One region of the Nocardia sp. NPDC006044 genome, then DNA from elsewhere that is predicted to be linked to it. Evidence: riboswitches for the same ligand, from Rfam matches in the RefSeq annotation. Region 1 holds a riboswitch; the other holds the start of a gene.
What was found. A riboswitch is a leader RNA that binds a small molecule or an ion and turns the genes downstream of it on or off. The one in region 1 is predicted to bind thiamine pyrophosphate.
Positions count from the first base shown of each region.

Region 2: another riboswitch for thiamine pyrophosphate. It lies ahead of ACFYO1_RS18625 (purine-cytosine permease family protein); the one in region 1 lies ahead of thiC (phosphomethylpyrimidine synthase ThiC).

Region 1 is NZ_JBIAID010000002.1:959,355-965,426, forward strand. It holds gene ACFYO1_RS21965 (TetR/AcrR family transcriptional regulator) at 43-732, opposite strand; gene ACFYO1_RS21970 (lipase family protein) at 831-2,234, shown strand; gene ACFYO1_RS21975 (VOC family protein) at 2,362-2,838, shown strand; TPP riboswitch at 2,905-3,014, shown strand; gene thiC (phosphomethylpyrimidine synthase ThiC) at 3,006-4,655, shown strand; gene ACFYO1_RS21985 (hypothetical protein) at 4,722-5,588, opposite strand; gene ACFYO1_RS21990 (short-chain fatty acid transporter) at 5,702-6,072, opposite strand, start outside.
Region 2 is NZ_JBIAID010000002.1:221,945-228,016, reverse strand. It holds gene ACFYO1_RS18635 (cystathionine beta-synthase) at 1-1,087, shown strand, start outside; gene ACFYO1_RS18630 (DUF72 domain-containing protein) at 1,135-1,941, opposite strand; gene ACFYO1_RS18625 (purine-cytosine permease family protein) at 1,958-3,346, opposite strand; TPP riboswitch at 3,343-3,458, opposite strand; gene ACFYO1_RS18620 (AbrB family transcriptional regulator) at 3,749-4,882, shown strand; gene ACFYO1_RS18615 (DUF4254 domain-containing protein) at 4,975-5,409, opposite strand; gene ACFYO1_RS18610 (hypothetical protein) at 5,763-6,072, shown strand, end outside.

The sequences.
Region 1 (6,072 bases):
GGGTCGGATCGATCGGCCCGGCTCGCGTCGTCCGCGCTGAATCTACTGTCCCGCAACGACTCCCCGGCCGGCGTACACCACCGCGATGAACCCGGTCAGATCCTCGATGAGCGTGTCCACGCCGTCCGGCGTGCCACCGTCGTCGTGATGGTGCAGCCAGTCCGCGACCAGTTCGAACATGCCGCCGATGGTGGCCAGCGCCAAGGCCAGCCGGGCCCGCTGCACGCGCGGATCACCGTCCGGCTCCCCGGACCACTCCCGATCCAGGAATGCCGCCGACCAGCGCCGGTTGCTGCGCCGGATCCGCTCGACCGTCGGCGAAATACCGCCCGCCTCACCGAAAGTCACCTTCGCCAGGCGCGGGTCGTCGGCGATGGCGTGCACGAACGCGGCGAGCACCGGCTCGGCCCGCTCCGGCCAGGACAACTCGGCGGCCGCGACGGCGCCGGCGATCACCCGTTGCTGGATCTGCGCGGTGAGCTGCTGGAGCAGCGCGATGTAGCACGCTTCCTTGCTCTCGAAATGGTCGTAGAAACCCTTGGTTCCGACATAGGCGCGCTGACAGATCTGCTCGATCGATGTGCCCGAATAGCTGTGCTCGGCAAACAGTTCGGTGGCCGCGTCGAGCAGTTGATTACGCCGCTGTGCGCTGCGCTGCTCGGCGTCGAGTCCACGGATCCGGCGGCGGGCCTGCCCCTCGGCAGGCCGCGCGGCGGATTTGCTGCGGGTCATACCCTCGACCATAGCTCGATGACTTCTAGAAAGAGTTCTTGTTAGTAACACGGCCACGTGCTGTAATCGCTGTCACCTTGATGAGGAAGGACGCATACGTGTCAGTGATCAACGGTGATCCGGCCGCTAACCCGCGGACCGGTCTACGTTCGGTGGCCGTGTTGGTGACCATGGCGTTCGCCATGGCCACCGTCCTGCTGACCGGTGCGGTCGCCCCCGCGCCCGCCGCGGCAGTGCCACTCCCGCACGACGACTCGTTCTATCAGCCTCCCGAAGGGTTCGCCGACCAGGCGCCCGGCGCGATTCTGCGCTCGCGGGAGGTGCGCCTGGCGGTCCTGACCGTGCTGCCGCTGAATGTGCGCTCCTGGCAGCTGCTCTACCGCACCACTGATCTCAACGACCAGCCCACGGTCGCCGTCACCACGGTCATCCTGCCCGCGGGCGCCGACCCGAATCGTTCCCGTCCGCTGGTCTCACTCCAGTTCTATTACGACAGCGCCAGCAACGACTGCTCGCCGTCGTATGTGCTGCAACAGGGTTCGGGCCTGGCCGGCCTGGAGGGCATCCACTCGCAAAGCGAACTGATCGCGATCGCCGCATTGATCAGCCAAGGCTGGGCGATCTCGGTGCCGGACTACGAGGGACTCGACGGTCACCTCACGGTGCCGAAGGAACCCGGCTACATGACCCTCGACGGCATCCGCGCCGCCGAGGGCTTCCAGCCGCTCGGCCTGGACGGGGCGAATACCCCGGTCGCCATGTGGGGCTTCTCCGGTGGCGGCATGGGTTCGGGCTGGGCGGCGGAGATGCAGCCGACCTACGCGCCGGAACTCAACGTCAAGGGCATCGCCATGGGCTCGCCCACCTCGGACGTGGTGTCGCTGCTGCACGTCAACGGGTCGATGTTCTCCTCGCTGATCGGCATCGGTATTTCGTCGCTGCGCAAGGCCTATCCGAAGTTCAAGGAGGCGGCCGATCGGTATCTGACGCCCGAGGGCCGGGCGCTGATGGACCGGACCGAGCGGCAGTGCCTGCCGCGCAACGCGCTCACCCAGATGTTCGTCGATTACGGGCGAATGCTGACCATCCCGATTCCCGACTTCCTCCAGGTGCCGGAGATCAAGGAGACCTTCGAGCAAACGGTGCTCGGCCGCAATATCCCCACCGCACCGATCTTCTTGTACCAGGGCGTCTTCGACGAGGCGGTCCCGGTATGGACAAATGACCGGCTGAACCAGCAGTGGTGTGCCGGCGGCGCGTCCGTGGTCTACACCCGCGATCATCTCAGCGAGCATCTGAGCCTGCCGTCGCTCGGCATGGCCGGCACGCTCAACTGGATGAAGGGCAGGCTGGCGCCGAACGCGCCCGATCAGGTCGGCTGCCGCACCGACAATGTGGTGTCCATGCTGGCCGATTTCAACGCCTTGCTGACCCAGATCGAGATCAACCTGAACGCCACCTTCGGCGCGCTCGGGTTCCCGATCGGCCCGCGCGAGCGTTAGTTCTCACCACTGGCCTGGCCCTCGACCGGAATTCGGTCGGGGGCCAGACTTTTCGTTCGCACAGCGATGACTTCCCGGCGCCCGCCTCGTCTGCACAGGTATACCGACACCGGCCAGGAGGATCACCATGCAAAAGATCGTCACCAACCTGTGGTTCGACACCCAGGCGGAGGAAGCCGCCGAGTTCTATTGCTCGCTGTTCGCCGACTCCAAGATCACCGACGTGCAGTACCACAGCGAGGCGACCAACCGGCCGACGGATCTGGCCATCACCGTCGACTTCGAACTCAACGGCCAGAAGTTCACCGCGATCAACGGCGGCGGCGAATACCACTACACCCATGCCATGTCGCTATTGGTCAACTGTGACGGACAGGACGAGGTCGACCGGCTGTGGACCGCGTTGCTCGCCGATGGCGGACAGGAGATCGAATGCGGTTGGCTGAACGACAAATACGGCGTGCCGTGGCAGATCTGGCCGGCCGAGGCGACCGAGCTGGTCACCGGCGACGACCGGGAGGCGGTGAACCGCGCGATGCGCGCGATGTTCGGGATGAAGAAGATCGTGCTGCAACAGATGCGCGACGCCTACAACGGCAAGTGACGTCGGTCTTCCGCCGATCATGGGGCGGACTCCCAGGGAAGGCAGGTAGTCTCGGGCTGGAAAATTTCACACGCCAACGGGGGCTCGCACCAGCGGGCTGAGAGGACGGCTAGGGCCGTCGACCGTATGAACCTGACCGGGTAATGCCGGCGTAGGGAGGAACGATCATGGCTACTGCTGCGTCCACAGACGGATCCGAGATCATCGACACCGTCACCACCGGACCCATCGAGGGCAGTGTCAAGCATTACACCGAGGTAGACGGGCTGCGCATACCGGTCCGCCGGGTCAACCTGACGAACGGCGAGCATTTCGACGTCTACGACACCTCGGGCCCATACACCGACGACACCGCTCAGATCGACCTGGAGTCGGGCCTGCCGAAATTGCGTGATACCTGGGCCAAGCCCGAGGTAGAAGGCCCGCCGACCCAGCTTGCCTGGGCGCGGCAGGGCATCATCACGCCCGAGATGCGCTTCATCGCCGCGCGCGAAGGGGTGACGCCCGAGCTGGTGCGCGACGAGGTGGCCCGCGGTCGCGCGGTGATTCCCGCCAATCACAAGCATCCGGAGCTGGAGCCGACCATCATCGGCAAGAAGTTCCTGGTGAAGATCAACGCGAACATCGGCAACTCGGCCGTCTCCTCCTCGATCGCCGAGGAGGTGGAGAAGATGGTGTGGGCCACCCGCTGGGGCGCGGACACCATCATGGACCTGTCCACCGGCAAGAACATTCACGAGACCCGCGAGTGGATCCTGCGCAACTCCCCCGTCCCGGTCGGCACCGTGCCGATCTACCAGGCGCTGGAGAAGGTGAACGGCGATCCGACCAAGCTCACCTGGGAGATCTACCGCGACACGGTGATCGAGCAGTGCGAGCAGGGCGTGGACTACATGACCGTGCACGCGGGTGTGCTGCTGCGTTACGTGCCGCTGACCGCCAAGCGGGTCACCGGGATCGTCTCGCGCGGCGGATCCATCATGGCCGCTTGGTGTCTGGCACATCATCAGGAGTCGTTCCTGTACACCCACTTCGCCGAGCTGTGCGAGATCCTGGCGAAGTACGACGTGACCTTCTCCCTCGGCGACGGCCTGCGGCCGGGGTCGATCGCCGACGCCAACGACGAGGCGCAGTTCGCCGAGCTGCGCACGCTCGGCGAGCTGACGAAGATCGCCAAATCCTTTGGCGTGCAGGTGATGATCGAGGGTCCCGGGCACGTGCCGATGCACAAGATCGTGGAGAACGTGCGGCTCGAGGAGGAGCTGTGCGAAGAGGCGCCGTTCTACACCCTCGGCCCGCTCGCCACCGATATCGCGCCCGCCTACGACCACATCACCTCGGCGATCGGCGCCGCGATCATCGCGCAGGCGGGCACCGCCATGCTCTGCTACGTCACCCCGAAAGAGCACCTCGGGCTGCCCAACCGGGACGACGTCAAGGTCGGCGTGATCACCTACAAGATCGCCGCGCACGCCGCCGACCTGGCCAAGGGGCACCCGCACGCGCAGGACCGGGACAACGAATTGTCCAAGGCCCGTTTCGAATTCCGCTGGCGCGACCAGTTCGCGCTGTCGCTGGATCCGGACACAGCGCGGGAGTACCACGACGAGACCATGCCCGCCGAGCCGGCCAAGACCGCGCACTTCTGCTCGATGTGCGGGCCGAAGTTCTGCTCGATGCGCATCTCCGCGGACGTGCGCGAGTACGCGGAGCGCAACCAGCTGACCGATGTCGAGGCGATCGAGGCCGGGATGGCGGAGAAGTCCGCCGAGTTCGCCGACAGCGGCAGCGCGGTGTACCTGCCGATCGTCACGTAGTTCCGGATTCGACTGTCCGGCAACGCCTCCGGTTCCCGCACCCCCTGCGTGCGGGAACCGGCCGGCTCAGTCCCGGCGCATGATCTCGAGCAGCGACTCGAAGTGCTCGGCCGGGACGACTTCCATCGACTCGCCGCCGCCCTGAATGGTGGCGGCGATATCGATGGCGATTCGGTTGCGCCACCAGTAGATGGAGCGGCTGACCGGCCGGGACCGGAGCTCGCCCGCGACCAGGAGTTCGGCGAGCAGGCTGGTTCCCGCGAAAACCGTTGGGCCGGTGATCGGATGGACCAGCAGGTGGGTGTGCCCCGGAATGACCAGCAACGCGCCCCACGGACCGACGACCGGATAGTCATCCAGCCAGCGCACGTGCGCGGTGACGAAATCCGATGCCCCGTAGAGCATTTGAATATCCACATCGTCCATGCCGTCGATATCGGCGGTCATCAGGTCGAGCCCGCCTTCGGCCCGGGTATTGCGCTCGGCGATCGCGAACAGATCCGATTCTCTTGCGCCCCAACGTTGTGCGTTGGCGTAGGTCACCGGCGCCATGATGTCGCCGAAGTCGATCAGCACCCGCTGCAACAGTCCCGGCGCCACCAATCGGCGCACGTCGTTGATCAATCCCTTCGTGCGCGCCGAACACAACCGGGTCCGCAGCATCGACCGCACCGACTCCAGTCGCGATATGTCGAGATGCCCGGCGACCAGATCCGTGATCTGCGCATCCAGCCGATCCTCTACGATCGTCGACCACAGCTGGCGCGGCGCCCGAGCAACCCGCCGCTCCAACCGCGTACACGGCAACACCACCCGGCCACCCCCGCGCCCGGCGAACACGAACTCGCCGCCCGCCTCCTCACACCCATATCCGTGCCGCACCGCGACCTCGTTGACCAGCAACTTCAACAACCCCGAGGACGACTCCCGCATGACCCCTCGCTCCCCGTCGGCTACCTGTCGACCTCCATTCTATCGAACATACGTTCGAGAATGCGGCGGAAGTTTCGAACCCGCCCCAGCCGGCGAAGTGAGCGCTGACGCGGTCACGGCCCGGCGGGCAGGATCGGTGGGGCGTAGTCGAACGTCATGCCCAGCAAGCGGACGAGGAGCAGGACCACCGGCAGGTGAATCATGAACTGCAGGAAGGTGAATCCGATGAGGTCGCGTGCCCGTAATCGCAGGACCGCCAAGAGGGGCACCATGAAGAACGGGTTGATCAGGTTCGGCAGCGCCTCGGCCACATTGTAAATCTGTACCGTCCAACCGAGATTCATCCCGACATCGGTGGACGACTGCATGACGAACGGGGCCTCGACCAGCCATTTTCCGCCTCCCGACGGAATGAAGATGCCCAGCGCCACCGTATAGAGGGCGATCACGACGGCGAAGTTCCCGCCGCCGCCGATGGTGGTGA
Region 2 (6,072 bases), 740 kb from region 1:
GCGCAACGTGCTGCGCGCGTACGGCGCCGAGGTCGTCGTGTGCCCGACCGCCGTCGCGCCGGAGGACCCGGCCAGCTACTACAGCGTGTCCAACCGTCTGGTCGGCGAGATCGACGGCGCGTGGAAGCCGGACCAGTACTCCAACCCGGGCGGCCCGGACAGTCACTACGAGACCACCGGCCCGGAGATCTGGCGCGACACCGAGGGCAAGGTCACCCACTTCATCGCCGGCGTCGGCACCGGCGGCACCATCACCGGCGTCGGGCGCTACCTCAAGGAGGTGTCCGGCGGCAAGGTGAAGATCATCGGCGCCGACCCCGAGGGTTCGGTGTACTCCGGCGGCACCGGTCGGCCGTACCTGGTCGAGGGCGTCGGCGAGGACTTCTGGCCGTCCGCCTACGACCCGGCCATCCCGGACGAGATCATCGCCGTCTCCGACGCGGACTCCTTCGACATGACCCGCCGCCTGGCCCGCGAGGAGGGCCTGCTGGTCGGCGGCTCGTGCGGCATGGCCGTGGTCGCGGCGATCGAGGTCGCCAAGCGTGACCCGGACGCCGTGGTCGTGGTGCTGCTGCCCGACGGTGGCCGTGGCTACCTGTCCAAGATCTTCAACGACCAGTGGATGAGCTCCTACGGCTTCCTGCGCGAGCGGCTCGACGGCAGCATGGTCGAACCGCTGGTCGGCGACGTGCTGCGGGGCAAGTCCGGCGAGCTGCCCGACCTGGTGCACACCCATCCGTCGGAGACCCTGCGCGACGCGATCGAGATCCTGCGCGAGTACGGCGTATCGCAGATGCCCGTCGTCGGCGCGGAGCCGCCGGTGATGGCGGGCGAGGTCGCGGGCAGCGTCTCGGAGCGCGATCTGCTCTCGGCGGTGTTCGAAGGCCGTGCGCACCTGACCGATTCGGTCGGCAAGCACATGAGCCCGTCGTTCCCGCTGATCGGCGCGGGCGAGCCGATTTCCGCCGCGACCAAGGCGCTGTCGGACACCGACGCGCTGATGGTGGTCGAGGAGGGCAAGCCGGTCGGCGTCATCACCCGGCACGACCTGCTCGGCTTCCTGAGCGTCGGCACGCTCGGCCACTGACCGCTCTCTGCTGCTGATCAGCCGGGGCCCGTGTACTCGGGCCCCGGCTAGGCCAGGCGGGCGCGCAGGGCCAGGGCGTCGCGCGGGGCCATGACCTTGGCATCGTTGTCGAAGTAGCAGTAGACGTCGTGATCGGCGGACCAGCCGCGGATCTTGCCGGCCCACATGTCGAGGCCCTCGTCGGTGTAGCCGCTGACGTACAGCTCGTCGTGACCGTGCAGCCGGATATAGACGAAGTCCGCGGTAGCCTCCTCGATCATCGGGAATTTGCCTGCGGCATCGGCGATTACGAGGGCGATCTCATGCTTGGTCAACAGGTCGGTGAATTCTGCCGTGACGAAACTGGGGTGGCGGACCTCCAGGGCGTGCCGCAGCGGACGGTTCGCGTCGGTGGTCGTATACGCCGGATCCACCCGATGGTCATGCTGTTTCGCTATCTCCGCGGCCTGCGTTGTGGTCCGGGGGAGGTGGTCGAAAAAGTTGGTCAGCACGTCCGGATCGAACGGGAAGTTCGGCGGCAGCTGCCAGAGGATCGGGCCCAATTTGGGGCCCAGGGCCAGCATTCCGGAGGCGAGGAAGTTCGCCAGCAGCTCATCGCCGTCGCGCAGCCGCTTCATGTGCGTGATGAATCTGCTGCCCTTCACCGCGAAGACGAAGTCGTCCGGCGTCTGACTCGCCCAGTTCTGATAACTCGACGGGCGCTGCAGCGCGTAGAACGAGCCGTTGATCTCGACGCTGTTCAGCTGTTCCGACAAATACGCGAGCTCACGCTTCTGTGTCACCCCTTTGGGATAGAAGACGCCGCGCCAGGGCGGATACACCCACCCCGAGGTGCCGATCCTGACTTCGCCCATCAGTCCATCGTGGCAGCTACGCGGATGTGCCGCCGGTTACCCGGGCACGCCGGAGCGTCGAGATCCGGCCGAATGCCCACGCGACCACCAGCGCGGCGAGGAACGACAGCAGCGACGCGCTCATCCACGCCTGCTTGGTGAAGTGCAGCTGCTCCTGCACGTGCACCCAGAAGTCGGTCCACACGCCGGCATCGCCCGGATTGATCAGCTGGTACACCGAGAGCCCGGCCAGCCAGGCGACGATCATCCCCCAGCGCGGCGGGGCGTCGTCGGCGGTGTTCCAGTCGCCCTTCGCACGCAGGAAGAAGTCGGCGACGAGCACGCCGAGCAGTGGCACGAACACCGACCCGATCAGCCCGAGGAAGCCGAAGTAATTGGCCATGTTCAGCCGCAACGCGAGCACCGTGATCAGCACGCCCAGTCCGATCGACAGGATCCGCCGGTCGATGCGCGGGGCCAGGTTCTGGATCGAGACGGCGGTGGAATACACGTTGGCGAACGACTGGTCCGCCTCGCGCAGCACGAACACGAAGAAGAACAGGCCGCCGAGACTCACCTGGAGGAACGGCGAGTACTGGCCGTCCCCGGTCGCCCTGGCCAGCGCGAACAGGCCGAGCGTGTAGGCCACGATCTGAGTGATCGCGTAGGCCCCGCTGGCCGCGCCGAACGCCGACCCGGTGCCGCGCGAGTGCCGGGTGTAGTCCGCGGCCACCGGCACCCAGGAGATAGACACCGCGAGCGCCGCGTCGGTAGCGATCCAGAAGAGGTTCCAGTCGGCGCCGAACGGGCCGCTGCCGTGCGGGCCGGGGTTGGCCGACAGATCGGGCAGCCCGGTGCGGAAGAACTGGATGTAGAACCAGATCAGCGCGATCACCACGCCGATCGTGACGAACCGGCGCAGCAGCCGGACCGAGCCGAGCGGCCAGATGGTCAGCGCCGTGGTGAGCACGCCTGCGGCCACCACGTAGAGCCAGTGCGGACCGCCGCCGAACAGCTCGTCGGCCGCGTCGCCGATCACGATCAATTCGAAGGTGCCCCAGCCGATCAGCTGGGCGATGTTCAACACGGTGGGCAGATAGCTGAGTTTCGCGCCGAACAGGCCGCGCAGCAGGACCATCGCCGGCTTGCCGGTCTTGGCGCCGGGGATCGCCGCCAGGCCGAGCATCAGACCGCCGACGACCGTGCCGACGATCATCGCGAGGATGCCCGCGGAGATGGAAATCTGCGGTGCGCCTTCGGAATTCGGTGCCAGCACGGTGTACGCGCCGGAGAAGGCGATGAGGCTGACACCCAGGTTTGCCCAGAATGCGCTCTGATCCCAGAAGGACAGCACCTTCGGGGCGGGCTCGTCGAGGGTGAAGGGGGCCTCGTGCCGTTCGGAGTTGTGCAGGGTCGATGAAGACATGCCCGAAACGCTCTTCCTACGCCGGCATTACCCGGACAGGTTCATGCGGTCGGCGAAGCGCTGGGGTCCGCCCTCTCAGCCCGGCCTTGCCCGAGCTCCCGCGGTGGGGGTGGTTCGGGCGAATAGTACACGTGGCGATTCGGCGGTCCGCGCGATTCATGCCGAGCGCCTGCACGGGCGAGTGCCCGAGGCGCCTTGCCGACGCAACTGAACAACCATGAACTGCAAGTTCGCTCGAATCGGTACTCTGGAAACCGGGCAGAGTACGAACCAATGCAGGGCTTGGGAAATGTCCGTTCTGAACTGGGGATTGGTGTCCTGCGGCCGGGATCACACCGGCCGTTAACCGCGATAACGGAGTTGTAACGGTCTGTTCACCGTCTAGGGCCAGGATCACGAGGTATGACTCGGAGGCAAGTGATCGGTTGGGTAGCTCTGCTTACCTCGGTGCTTGCCGGGGCCGAGTTGCTCGATCGGGTGAATTTTCCCGCGCCGCAGATGATTCTCGCGATCGTCGTCGGCGGCGCCCTCGCGTTGGCCGGGAAGTTGCCCGCGCCGATGCCCCGCCAGCTGACGTGCGGCGTGCAGTCCATGCTCGGTGTGCTGATGGGCAGTTATCTGGAGATCTCGCTGCTGTCGAGTATCGGGCTGGCGTTGATTCCGGTGCTCGCGGTGACCGTGGCGACCCTGTTGATCAGCCTGCTGGTGGCGGTGGTGTTCGCCCGCTTCGCGCACGTCGAACTGCCGACCGCGACGCTCGGGCTGCTGGCCGGCGGTTCCGCCGCGGTGGTGGCGGTGGCCGACGATATGGACGCCGATCCGCGTCAGGTGGCGTTCATGCAGTACCTGCGGGTCGCGCTGGTCGCGGTGAGCGCGCCGGCCCTCGGCGCGCTGCTGAGCAACAGCGGCGGCGGGCTGAGCAACGAGAAGGTGACGCTCGGCGGCGCGGTGACCAATCCCGATCTGCCGTTCTGGATGATCGTCGGGCGCGGGGATCAGGTCGCCGGGTTGTCCATCGCGGTGATGCTGTGCGTCATCGGCACCAAGCTGGGCAGGCGGCTCGGACTGCCGAGCCCGGCGCTGATCGGGCCGATGCTGATGACCGCGGTGCTCACCGCGCTGGGCGTCAGCCACGGGTACGCGCCGACGAACCTGTTCAAGGATCTGCTGTTCGTGCTCATCGGTTTCGAGGTCGGAACCCGGTTCACCCGCACCGTGGTTCGCGAGATGGCCCGGATGATCCCCGGCATGACGGTCACCATCGTCGCGTTGTCCGCGATCGTCGCCGGACTCGCCTTCGCGGTCGCCACGTTCGTCGATCTCGAGCTCTCCGACATCTACCTGGCCACCACGCCCGGCGGCATCAACGCGGTGCTGGCCACGGCCGAGTCGATGGACGCGAACCTGCCGCTGATCACCTGCGTGCAGAGCATGCGCTTGCTGCTGATGGTGCTCATGCTGCCGCTGCTCGCGAAAGCTATGCGCTGGTTCTCGGCGCGACAGTTGCAGTTGGCGCAGCCCGAGCTGGTTGCCTGACCCGGCCTGCGCGGACATTTTCCCGCTGATTGCCCGCGGTTCTCGTAGTTCGGTGCTGAGAATGTCCGCGCAGGCCGGGTACCCCTGCGCCACTACGCTTTTCGCACCGCGCCCACGATGAGATCCGCCCACTCGTCGGCCAACGCGGCGAGCCGGTACCACGCCGCATGTACCCGGAGGTCGGAGACTTTTTCCGCGGTGTGCAGCAGATGGCTGGCATGCGCGTGCGCCGCGGCCATGCGATCGACCATGGCACCGAGCGACCCGGTGCGCAGATGCTCGGTGCAACTGCGGCGAGGAAGTTGGGTGGCCACCCAGTTGTCGATGGCGGCGACCAATTCGGCGCGGCGGCAATCGATTCCGGCGGCTCCGAGCGGGTTGCCGTGCCGCTGGCGGTGCAGCGTGGCCAGTCGGCGGGCCAGGTCGATGATCGGATGGTCGGTGACCGGATCGCCGGCGTTGCCGCCGAAGGCGGCCACCAGTTCGCGCTGATCAGGCAATGATCGGTCGGCTGACAAGGTCTTCATCGTGCACCTCCGGGTGACGTCAGGCGGGAGGCATTGCCCTGATGCCGAATCCGAGATAAGAGTGCGCCGCTTGACTCGGCGTGTCGGTGACATCGAGATGGCACCGCGATGACAGGTCGTAACAATCTTCTCCTCGCGGCGGGGCCGGGATTGTGAGGACGATCGACCAGTCTCGGGTGGCCGGAGTGGAGAGTACGTTCCCCGTGCGTCGGACCGATGTGCGGTCGCGCCGAAAGTCGCAATGTGGCAAATTATCTGCAAATAAGCGATTCGAGTTATGTGGCCAGGGTATAACCGGCCTTGAAGAAGCCTCGGCAACCGCCATGGCGTAATCGGATAGCGAAGGGATGGGCATGTACACCTCCAGTTTGGCTATCGATTTCCAGAAGGGGTTCTCGGACGCGTGGAGTTCGGTGGCCACGTTCGTCCCCAAGCTGGCCGGATTCATCGTCATCTTGCTCATCGGCTGGATCGTCGCGAAGGTCGTCTCGACGATCGTGGACAAGGTGCTCGACCGGCTCGGGTTCGACCGCCTGGTCGAGCGCGGCGGCCTCAAGCAGATGATGTCGCGCAGCCGCTACGACGCTTCCGATCTGCTGGCGAAGCTGGCCTACTACGCGATCCTGCTGATCGCCCTGCAACTCGGCTTCGGCGTGTTCGGGC